One region of the Sulfobacillus thermosulfidooxidans genome, then DNA from elsewhere that is predicted to be linked to it. Evidence: riboswitches for the same ligand, from Rfam matches in the RefSeq annotation. Region 1 holds a riboswitch; the other holds the start of a gene.
What was found. A riboswitch is a leader RNA that binds a small molecule or an ion and turns the genes downstream of it on or off. The one in region 1 is predicted to bind thiamine pyrophosphate.
Positions count from the first base shown of each region.

Region 2: it holds a riboswitch for thiamine pyrophosphate, as region 1 does, so the genes downstream of both, AOA63_RS16170 (thiamine phosphate synthase) here and thiC (phosphomethylpyrimidine synthase ThiC) in region 1, are expected to answer to the same signal.

Region 1 is NZ_LGRO01000001.1:2,617,617-2,623,788, reverse strand. Features, by position in the region: gene AOA63_RS12790 (ATP-binding protein) at 1-1,193, opposite strand, end outside; gene AOA63_RS12785 (winged helix-turn-helix transcriptional regulator) at 1,809-2,150, shown strand; gene AOA63_RS12780 (DsrE family protein) at 2,336-2,674, shown strand; gene thiC (phosphomethylpyrimidine synthase ThiC) at 2,848-4,593, opposite strand; TPP riboswitch at 4,684-4,791, opposite strand; gene AOA63_RS12770 (signal peptidase II) at 5,386-5,838, opposite strand; gene AOA63_RS12765 (BlaI/MecI/CopY family transcriptional regulator) at 5,981-6,172, shown strand, end outside.
Region 2 is NZ_LGRO01000002.1:131,233-137,404, forward strand. Features, by position in the region: gene thiO (glycine oxidase ThiO) at 1-757, opposite strand, end outside; gene AOA63_RS16155 (HesA/MoeB/ThiF family protein) at 769-1,512, opposite strand; gene AOA63_RS16160 (thiazole synthase) at 1,517-2,296, opposite strand; gene thiS (sulfur carrier protein ThiS) at 2,300-2,500, opposite strand; gene AOA63_RS16170 (thiamine phosphate synthase) at 2,491-3,108, opposite strand; TPP riboswitch at 3,144-3,246, opposite strand; gene hemG (protoporphyrinogen oxidase) at 3,417-4,832, opposite strand; gene hemH (ferrochelatase) at 4,840-5,760, opposite strand; gene hemE (uroporphyrinogen decarboxylase) at 5,810-6,172, opposite strand, start outside.

The sequences.
Region 1 (6,172 bases):
TCTAAATTCGGCATGTCCAAACTTTGCCGTCCCCAATGCTCGATCATGGCATGAAGGCACTCGAGATCACCCTCCTTAAGCTCGTTTTCCCGCACAATCTCATCGATGGCTGCGATATTGGCATAGGGGCTCGAAATTGGCAAAGATTGTGCCGTAATTTCCAATAACAAATAACCCAAGTGATTTTTTTCGCTGCCGGATTGACTCTGGCGATATAACGAGCCTAAATAATCCAAAGCTTTTAGGCGCAGGTGTTTTAGTGTCATTGGATGATGTTCCTGCATGGATGCTAAAAGCTGGGAGCGGATCACATCATGAAGCGCCAAGCCCCCTGGCACCCGCCGCACAAAGGATAGGCGGCTTAAATCCCGGTACTGTTGCATGCTGATCACCAATGGCTCGGCAATAGCCGTGATCATATCTTGGTTGGCCGAGGGTAATACCGTCAAAATATCCAAAAAGGGATGCAGTTCGGGATCTGTGACTTCACGCAATAATTCTGCGGTAATCGTTTCCAAAAAAGAGTAGTCGCGCTTCTGCATAACAGTGCCCCGGCGGGAAAAATATTCTCCGGCTACTGCCATGGACAAAGGATGTCCGTGCAAGGGCCGCAGCACCTGTTGCAATTCCTCCGTCATTTGTAATCCGATACGGTGGAAGTATGTCCGGGCTTCATGAAGCGTCCATGGCGATAAGGGCATCTTTTGCACCCGATGTGCCCAAATGGGATGCACATGCCATTGTGCGGACAGGCCCCGCCGGGAAGCAAATACCAAGAGCCCTCCTTGTTCGGGCAGTCGCGCAATGAGATCTTCTCGCAACCAGGGTTCGATTGACTCCATATCGTCAAAATTGTCGATAACCCAAAAAAATCGATCAGGCCATGGCATTTTTTTGCGGGAACTAATCGGCAGAACATTTTCCGTGGTGTCAAAGAGGTGGTCAAGAAATTGCACCGGTTGCTTAGGGCAGGAGCGACCGTCCATCCACACCGTCGGCAATTGTTGACGGCGTGCATAGGCCATCCATTGCCATAACAACGTCGATTTTCCCATCCCCGCAATGCCGTGCACGTCCCAAAGCTGGGTGAGAGGCTGTGCATCATGAAGCCACGCCTGAAACTGTTGTAATTCCTTTGAACGTCCTACGAATCGTTCTGATTCTTCAAATGCTGTATCCGCTAACCATGTCATAGGAGCACCTAGCCTTTGTAATCACTTTCAAACCATTTCGATATCGATGTCTAGAGGGAGGACGCTACCCACTTCGAAAGAGTCCTTATCCAACAGTTCAGTTTATGCTGAGAATCCTCAGCTCGTTTCGGTAAGAAGATAAAAGGGATTAGCAACACATTCCCCTCACCGTTCCCCAATCCCTTTCATGAGAGTTTGAAGACAATCACGTGAAATACCATCCATGCGCCGTAACAAGTGTAGTCAATCAAGAAACGTCCTTTTGAGTTATTTACTTATTCTGGTTTTAATGATGTTATTGATGCCTATTGCTTTTTATGGATGTTGCTCCATCTGCCAAGCTTCAATCAATACCTTGTGATTTCATTCACGATACAAATGCTCGGATAGCCTTTCTAAAAAACCGCGGATTTTGATGAACAAACTTGCTCTTTGGATAATTATTCTCCATTTATTAACAAAATTCCTGCCGAATTTCACCAAGATCCTTTATAAACGACAAAAAAATGAAAATAACAGGACGTTACCGTTCTGCCAACGGCTGATCATCAATCAAAAAGGAAATGGTGTATAGTGAGCATAAGAATATCCTTGTCGATTATTGAGGTGAGGGCGATGGAATCGTGGCGTGAGGTTGCCTGTCCTATCCAAAGGACAGCCATGCTATTTGCAGATGTCTATATCATTATGATTTTACGAGATTTGGCCACGGGAGAAAAGCGCTTCACAGAATTGCAACAAGCAGGAATTAATCCGAGAATTCTTAGCCAGCGTTTAAAAATGCTAACCCGTGAAGGGGCTATCAGTCGCACCCGCTATGCCGAAAAGCCACCCCGGGTGGAATATGCTTTAACACCCAAAGGTTTGGCTTTAATGCCCATCTTAGACGCCCTGAAAACATTCGGAGAACAATATCTGCCCCTTGATGACAACGCTTCCTCGTCCTCGCCATCATAGACTCCCAAACCCAGGACAGGATGAAGTCTTTCTAAGACGCGGTTCTGCCCTTGTTTTGTTTTACTTGTTATTGTATAGTAATAGCAAGCGCTATGATGAAAATTTCATCATCCCAATGATTTAGCGCTTTGAATTTTCGTCAAATCGTGCCTGACAATTACAACAAAAATCAGAGGAGGCTTACCATGGCAAAAATTGCATTTTGGATCACCGCTGGTCCTGATTTACGTGACAAGGCGCTGGCCAACATCGTCCTCGCCGGTCGTCTCAAAGCCAATCGCGGGCAAGATATTCAAGTCTACTTCTTTGGTCCTGGTGTTCAACTCGCGGGACAAGCTGACGAGCAAATTGAACAGGCTCTTAAGGCCTTAACCGATGGGAGTGTTCCTATGGCCGCCTGTCCTTTCAACGCGGATCAATATGGCGTGACCGAGCGTGTCGGGGCCAAAGGCATCACGATGGAACCAGCCGGCGAAGCACTCATTCGTCTTGTTGAACAAGGCTATCAAATCGTTGGGGTATAATCTCATTTCCTATAACCTCTGGACTGTGGATGCGAAATCATAAAGCCCATGAGATGGTATCCCTTACAAGAAATGTCTGACCAATACACGACCTAGAAAAACAAAAAAGATCCGTGATATGACTCAATACCACGGATCTTTTCGTGACGCGGGAGCATTACCCTCTGAAACTCTTATTTCACCGGGGGATAGAGATTGCCGCCTTGTTGTTTAAATTCTTCGGCTTTTGCTTGAAGCCCCACGGCAATAGCTTCTTCTTCATTCACATCGTGAGCCTGAGCCCATGATCTGATATCTTGGGTGATACGCATGGAACAGAATTTGGGTCCGCACATGGAACAAAAATGTGCGGCTTTCGCCGGTTCGGCGGGTAAGGTTTCATCATGAAAAGCCACCGCCGTCTCGGGATCTAAGGACAAATTAAATTGATCCCGCCACCGGAATTCAAATCGCGCCATCGACAATGTGTCGTCCCATTCCCGGGCACGGGGATGGCCTTTGGCCACATCCGCCGCATGGGCCGCAATTTTGTAAGCGATCACTCCCTGTTTGACATCCTCTTTATCGGGTAAACCTAGATGTTCTTTCGGGGTGACATAGCAGAGCATGGCCGTGCCAAACCATCCAATCATTGCCGCTCCAATAGCCGAGGTAATGTGGTCATAGCCTGGGGCAATATCCGTGGTCAAGGGCCCTAAAGTGTAAAATGGCGCTTCATGACAAATCTCCATTTCCTTTTCCACGTTTTCCTTAATGAGGTGCATCGGAACATGCCCCGGTCCTTCAATCATCACTTGGACATCGTGCTTCCATGCAATTTCCGTCAGCTCTCCCAGTGTTTCTAATTCCGCAAATTGTGCGCGGTCATTGGCGTCCGCCAAGGATCCTGGACGCAGACCATCCCCCAGGGAAAAAGTAATATCGTATTGTTTCATAATCTCGCAAATCTCTTCGAAATGCGTGTATAAAAAGTTTTCCTTATGGTGGTACAAACACCATGCCGCCATAATCGAACCGCCACGCGACACAATCCCGGTTACCCGGTTGGCCGTGAGAGGAATATAAGCAAGCCTGACCCCGGCATGAATCGTAAAGTAATCGACACCTTGTTCGGCTTGTTCAATTAACGTATCGCGGTAAACTTCCCAACTCAAGTCTTCCGCTTTGCCTTTAACTTTTTCCAAAGCCTGATAAATCGGCACAGTGCCAATGGGCACGGGCGAATTTCGCAAAATCCATTGCCGGGTGGTATGGATATTTTTTCCGGTAGACAAATCCATCACCGTATCCGCGCCCCACAAGGTGGCCCACCGCATTTTGTCCACTTCTTCTTCGATAGAGGATGCTACAGCCGAATTTCCGATATTGGCATTAATCTTGGTGTGGAAATGACGGCCAATAATCATCGGCTCTAACTCAGGATGGTTAATATTGGCCGGAATTACGGCGCGTCCCCGAGCAACTTCTTCGCGGACAAATTCTGGGTCGAATCCCTCACGCAAAGCAATAAATTCCATCTCGGGAGTAATAATGCCTTGACGCGCATAATGCATTTGCGTGACATTTTTGCCTGCACGCGCACGTAAGGGTTTGCGGTGAAGACCCGGTGCCGTCTCTTGCGCTCGAATATCTTCCGGCGTTTTAAGCCCGTCATCGATAGGCTGGACCTTGCGGCCTTCATATTCTTCCACATCTTGTCGTTCAAGAATCCAGGCGCTCCGAATTGGTGGTAAACCTTGCCGCACATCGGCTTCATAACTGGCATCGGTATAGGGACCTGAGGTGTCGTAGACACGAAATGTTTGACTATTCGTGAGGCGAATTTGGCGCATCGGCACACGAATATCGGGTCTCGAACCTGTCAAATAAACTTTTTGACTTTCCGGAAAGACATGATACGCATTCGGTGTTGTTGCCATAAAGCTCCCCCTTTTTTTCACACGCCGCCAGTCGCGGGTTACCGGTCACATATGCCAGGCAGTAGGGAAAGTTTATGAATGGATGGGCTAAAAGGATCAAAAATCTGTTCCCTCCGCTGGCATTACCCAGATCAGGTTGACGGTCGGTGGCCAATCCACCCTCTCAGCCCGGTTAGCCGAGCTCCCGTTATGTATTACTATGAAGGTCCTTGAATGATATGGCAAGAGGAATTTTGCAAAATTGCGCAAGATTATTGAAGCAATTCAGGAGAAAAATTTTAGCCGGCCAGCTGATGCGATAATATCATAATCTGCATGTTCTAGTGTCTCAGATTTGTCTCATAGACAATTACGGACAAACCCGTCGACATTTCTCGAAATAATTTCCGGCAAATTTTTTCTCATATTTATCATATTTCGGCAAAGATCAAGCGTTGTCGAACATGAGATACAGCTAATTTGCCGAACAATAGAACATTACGCGATCGATTCTTTGGCAAATTTGGCAAATTTCTCGGCAGATTTATGGACTTTTTGGCAATTACGGCCAATAATAAATCACAGTTTTATGATGAATAAAAACCGTTTTGCGAGAAGTTTAAACAGGCAATATTTATGATCTCATCAGTAAAAGTAAAAGAGGGTAAGCATGTTTAAACAATGGATGAGGAAGATTCGCGTTCGATATACGCGCTTGGTTTTGGAATTTTGGCGTTGGCGGATGCTCAATACAGACAACACGACGCTACGTCTTCATTACAGCCAATTATGTGATCAATATATTGTGCGTTATCATACTTTAGAACGTGATGCCCAAAGTGAGTCTTCTTTCCGAAATTGTCTATAAGCTTGAATGACTAACCAGATAAAGCCGAATCGAATTACCAAATCGGCCAAGTTAAAAATATAAGGATAGGGCCTAAGCTGCCAATAATCAACAACACCGCCCCACAATAGCCGGTCGGTCCAGTTCCCTATGGCCCCAGCCAGGATCCAGGCTACTGGCAAGCGCACAGATGGCATGCGCCACAGCATTATGACAAGCAGTCCAATAACAGCTGCGGTCGCCATAATCACGCCAAATTGAGGAAAGTGCGAAAACAGCCCAAAGGCGATACCGTGATTGAGAATAATGCCCGGCTGTCCAATTCTTGGGTAGTAATGCCATGCCAGGCTCATAATGACTCCATAAATAGCCAAACCTGAACCCATAGCTAAGCGCGTAACATTGTGAACAGACCTCATAAATTACCTCCCATGAAATGTTACAATAATATGAGACTTGGAGGAACTTTACTGATATTGTGAGGGTTGTATGCCATTGGCTCCAAAAAATCATTTGCGCAATCAAATTCTTCAAATTATTAGGAATCAAGGAGAGTCGACGGTGAAAAGTGTGCACCAGGCCATATCACAAAAGCGCCCGGTGTCCATTAACACGGTTGCAACAGTCATGAACCGCTTGGTTTCCCAAAAAATCTTGGTTCGTGGTGGCAGCGTTCGTCATTATGTGTACAAAATTGCGCCAGCCGAAAGCGTGCTCAAAGCCCGGGCGATGGAATCCGTGGAAACCTTGATT
Region 2 (6,172 bases), on a different contig from region 1:
GGTGATGCGCAAAGACGACATGGCGAATGGGAACCTCATCGCTTGTTAATGCAAGAATTTGGCCGCGGATGGGCTTAATGGGTAATGCGCGCACTTCATCCAATGTCGCTAAAATGGATTGAGCCCAGGAACCCGCGGCGACAATCACCGCTTTTTGCGCCCGAAACTGTCCCTTTGTGGTGTCAATTCCCAACACATCCCCACTCTTTGATGTCAAAAAGCGTTGGACCATGACGCCAAAGTGGCTTGCCATGCCAGCATGATTCCCAGCTCGCACCAGGGCCTGAACCAGTTTAGGACCATGCACCTGCATCTCGTGAGGCGCATATAAAGCCCCCACAGCATGTTGCATGTCCGGTTCAAGATCTTTCAATTGTGCGGACGTAACCCATTCGACCGCGACTTTATTTTTTTGCCAGCGATATAACTCATTCAGTCTTTGTGCTTCAGCATCATCTAATGCAGCTTGAATCACGCCCGTTTGATGCAGATCCACATGCATCTGACTGGCTTCTTCAATTTCTTCTATTAAGGCGGGATATCTAAGAAAACTCGCCTGCAGCAAATCGAAAAAAGGCACCGATGATCCGGCTTCAGCCGTTGGCGATAATATGCCCGCCGCAGCTCGGGAGGCCTGGCCACCAGGTGGCCCCTGATCAACCAGCATGACGGAGTAGCCATGCGTCACTAAACGGTACGCAATCATCGCCCCGATAATACCCGCTCCGACAACAATGAAATCTTGGCTGTTATCCATCTCCTCCATTATCATTCCCCTTCCCCACCACACACGGCACAATCCCGGCGGGCCGTAAATTGGATAATACGCGACTGAGCCCGGTACGCATCATAGGTCCAAATCCGGCCTTGCAAGAGATCTCCGGCATGTAACAAGATTTTTAATGCTTCTTGCGCTTGAACTGTACCAGCCATGCCCACTACCGGTCCTAAAACCCCGGTGAGCGCACAATTTTGGTCCGCATAGGGAGAATCTCCAAAAAGACACTGCAAACACGGTTTACCGCCATTGACGACATATACTTGGGCTTCATAGCCAATGGCCCCGGCAAACACCACCGGCACATGATGGCGCACGCTAAAACGGTTTAACACTGTTCTCGTGTTCCAGTTGTCTAGGCCGTCGATAATCACGTCATGTCCTTTTAGCAACTCTTCGGCGTTGTCCTCATTAAGCGCTACCGGCTCGATCTGAAACGACGCTCGCGGTGCGAGTTCTTGCAGGTGTTCGCGTGCAGCCTCGACTTTGAAACGGTTGATATCCGTTGGCCGAAACAGGATTTGCCGTCCCAGATTGTGGGCATTGACCCGGTCGGGATCATAAAGCGTTAGGTGACCCACGCCTTGCGCTGTCAGGTATAAAGCGGAGGCATTGCCCAGTCCTCCCATTCCGACAATGGCCACACGGCTTTCCTTGAGCCGTGTGGCCCAGGAAGGCTTGGCATCTGGCAACGACACAAGCCGTCTCACACGTTCTTTATCCGTTATCACCATAACATCATTGACCTGCAGCAATCATACCCGTTGTGGGAGAGGACGCGACGGCATCTTGTCTTTTGGGCATCCGCCCTGCTTCAAAGCCTAAACGTCCCGCCTCTACCGCCCATTTCATCGCCTGAGCCATCATCACCGGATCACCTGCTTGGGCAATGGCGGTATTAATCAGTACCGCGTCGGCTCCATTTTCCATCGCAAGACAGGCGTCTTGAGGACTTCCAATGCCAGCATCGACAATGACAGGCACAGATACCCGCTGTTTGAAGCGGCGGACGGCCTCGACATCCAAGACCCCTTGACCTGATCCAATCGGCGAACCCAAGGGCATGATGGCATGTGCTCCCGCTTTATCGAGATATTTGGCCAAAACCGGATCCGGTGTGGTGTACACCATCACGGTAAAACCCTCTTGCACTAACACTTTGGTCGCTTCCAAGGTTTCAATGGGATCAGGCCATAATAAATCTTGATCGCCGATAATCTCCAGTTTAACCAGCGTGCCAATGCCCGCAGCTTTAGCCAAATGCGCTACGGCAATGGCCTCTTTAGCCGTGTAACAGCCAGCCGTATTCGGTAAAATCCGCACGTTCTTAGGAATAAAATCGAGTAATGACGGCTCGTTCGGATTGTCTAAATTCACCCGGCGCAGCGCGACGGTGACGAGTTCTGTTCCAGACGCGATGATAGCCTCCCGCATCAGGTCAAAAGTTTGATATTTACCCGTTCCGACAATCAAGCGTGATCCAAAAGTATATTCCCCAATTTGCAACACATTCGCCATGTCTTAACCCCCTCCGACAAATCGTACAATTTCCACGGTATCGTTCTCTTGCACTTGACCATGATCGAAATCCGTACGGCCAATAATTTCGCCATTGACCATTACGGCGACTGTTTGATGATCCACTCCTAAAACATCTAACATCTCTTTAACGGTCCGAACATTTTGCAAGTCACGCGGTTCTCCATTGATAATCAGTCGCATGGTGTACCTCCTGGTGAATTCGGGTACGAAGAGTGTAAATGGCTTTTTATCTTTTCACACGCGGCAATGGGATTGTCCTCATGCCACAAGCCGTCAGACAAGCAGACCCCGTAAATCCCCATTCCTCGGAATGCTTGGACATTGTCTTGCGTAATGCCTCCAATAACGAGAACAGGGGCACTGGCTTGGAGGACAATTTGGCGCAGGTCCGACCAGGACCTGGGAGCCAAACCCGGTTTGGATGTGGAGACAAAGGCGTGACCCCACAGATAATAGTCCGCTCCTTGGTGATAAGCTAACTCGTCGAGGGTGTGTACAGATGCCATGATGGGCTTATGCCAAATGGAGCGCAGTGATGCAGCGGGGGCAGAATTTGCAGGCAGTGCCAACCCATCGGCTGGTAAAGAAAGCGCCACCGAGACGTAGGAATTAATCCATAGCGGAAGAGCCGGAGCAATCTCACGGATTTTTAAGGCTGTGCTCTTAACGGAAGGAGCGAGCCCTTCTTTATCGCGCACGATGAGACCATCAAGAATGCCTTGCAAACTGGGCAAAATGGACCATGCACTATGAGGAAACCGCGGTACATCGATCACGCCAATTACCATCTCATACCCGCCCCAAATAAAAAAATCCGCATGCGAGCGGACAACACTCGCTTCCCTACGATGGTGCTAACCATATCAGGTTCGAAGGGTACGGCTTGTGCCGTTCTCAGTCCTACAAGGACACCCCTAGCGATCATGTGATGATATTTTTGATTTCAGCCATTCCATCTTTTCCAACGACAGCCCTTAACGGTGGTGGTAAAAGCAAGGATGACTTTCATTCATGATGACCTGAATCACAGCAAAATGTCAAGACTCTTGAAAAAATTGTTGGCTCCAGACTCTCATCAGCACCGGATATCAAAAGATTATGACGATGTCTCATAGTGCGCGGTGGACAATCCCATTTGTTGACCAAAAGTTTGCGCAATGTCTTTGGCTTGTTTGACCCTATCCGGCATTCCCACTCCCCCTTCGAATGCTCCCAACACAAAGAGTCCTGGAAATCGCGCAAGATATTGATGGAGTTCGGCAATTCGCTCTAGATGCCCCACAATATATTGCGGCATGCCTTTGGGAATACGAAATACGCGCAAGTATTGAGCAGGATGTTGAATGTGCATAGTTCGTTCCATTTCCCGATAAAACAATTGCGTTAACGTGTCATCATCGTATTCCAAAATATTTTCGGTGGACCTCCCATAAAATGCCCGCAATACAAATAATGGGGCGACGTGCGGGTAATGCCACTTAGAAGACACCCACGTTACAGCCGTCATGCGCAACCCGGATTGTTTGGGCACCAAGAACCCCGTCTTATCCGTTTTCACCGGGATATCCTCCGGATCATAAGCCGCGCCAATCACAGCCAGATTCGCATACGGAATATTTTGCAAAATACTTTGAGCTTCGTGAGGTAAAAAGGGCAGGACTTTAGCAGTGGCATAAGCGGGAATTGTCATAATGACCGCATCATATTCATCCTGATGTTTTGCGGAGATAACAGACCATTTTTGATGAGTGGCCGGTTCAATGTGCTGAACGGGTTCCGACAATAGGACATGCGTGCGTGAAAGCGCTGAGGCCAGGCTGTGAATAATTTGCTCTAAACCCCGGTCAACCGTCAAAAAGGCACTATGATAGCGTTGCACAAATTCGTTGGGAGGGGGTGGAATACGCCGTTTCGACCCCAAGTAGACGGAGCGAGCTTGCTGTTCAGCCGCTAACAAATGCGGAAAAGTGGCCTTTAAGCTCATCTGGTCAATATCTCCTGCAAAAATTCCCGACAACATGGGCGCCGCGAGCCGATCCACAATTTGATTGCCAAAACGCCGCCGAAGGAAATGGCCAAGAGATTGATCTGTCGTTGGTCCTTTGCTCATAATAAAATCTTTGGCTAACGCCATTTTCCCCGTTAACGAAAGCAAAGGACTGGTTAACACCGGTTTGGCTTTCGTCGGCACGCCCGTTTGAATCCCGTCGGGAATCGGATAATATCGATCCCGCCAAAATACATAGGCACCGCGAACGCGTGGATTTGTTCCAATTAAATGCGGTCCTAATCCTACGCTTTCACACAATTCTACAAGATCTGGCTTTGTGGCTAGAAAGGAATCCGGCCCTTTTTCCAACACAATACCGTAGTCGGTATCGGTGCGCACCCATCCCCCTAATTGATCGTCAGCTTCAAATAAATCGATGCTCACTTCCGGATAGTACCGCTCTAGATAATATGCCGTAGAAAGTCCCGTTAATCCCCCGCCTACCAATGCAACACGCATCATGCCTTCCTCACTCCAATTGAGACGTCTCTATAACGAGATGTGCCAACATCTCAAGAAATTGCGGGTCATCATTAAACGAGGCCGTTCGTTCCATATGCACCCCGAGGCTTTGGGCGACCCGCTGGCACTCAATATCCAAATCGTAAAGCACTTCGAGATGATCTGAGACAAATCCTATCGGACAAATTAAGACGTGATAGTAACCTTCACTGGCCAACTGGCGAACCGTATCGACAATGTCCGGTCCCATCCATGGTTCCCCTGTCCTCCCTGCACTTTGCCACGCATAACGGTAACGCGTTAGACCACACGCTTCAGCAACCATCTCCCCGCTTTGTCTCAGCTCTGTCGGGTAAGGATCGCCCTGCTGGTAGATTGTTTGCGGCAAGCTGTGTGCAGTGAAAATACTTACCAGATCAGCTTGCTCGTCTGGCGAAAATTTCTCCCGTGCCTCGTGAACGCGGTGCGCAACCAGTTCGATAAACCGGGAATTTTGGTGCCATGAAGACACGCCTTGCCATGGCAAAGACAAATTGTGCGTGGCCAGCGCCTCTTTAATCTCGTCAAAATATTCTCCAACACTCATGGCGGAATAATGTGGGGTCAAAACTAGGGCGACAAACCGCTTTATCCCGGCACGCGCCATGTCCCTGATAGCGTCGTCGATAAAGGGCGGAGAATGTTTTAAACCGAGAAAGACCTGAAATGATTCTCCAGCTATCGAATTTAACGCCTCTTGAAGCCCTGCTGCCTGCCTTTGGGTGATGGCTGTAAGCGGAGAAAATCCGCCAATGGCTTCATAGCGCATGCGCAAATTGTCCAACTGCTCCGGGCTTGGTGCACGCCCATGGCGAATATGTGTGTAATAACGGGGCAAGTCATCCGGATCTTGAGCTGAACCGTACGCCATAACTAAGACACCAATCACCCATCATCATCTCCTTACCATTATATCCCAAAATGTTAGAACGCTTTACTTAGCACGATTCATAAGGATATTCATGCACGAGTTGGACTAATCGCTTAAGGTCGTCGGCATTAGCGGCGGGCGGAACCCCATGTCCTAAATTAAAGATATACCGTGAGTCATGAGCCATCATCGTCAAAATGTGGGTGGCTTGGGCAGCGATAACATCCCACGATGATAATAGGGCAACCGGATCTAAATTGCCTTGGAGGGTAATGTCCTTTCCTAATTGCCTACGAACTTGTGATAAAGGCACCCGCCAATCAATTCCCAACACACTGGCTCCCGCTTGTTTCATTAAGGGTAATAAGGCTGCTGTACCGGTTCCAAAATAAATGGTGGGAACCTGAAATCTCTCTAATTGTGCAAAAAT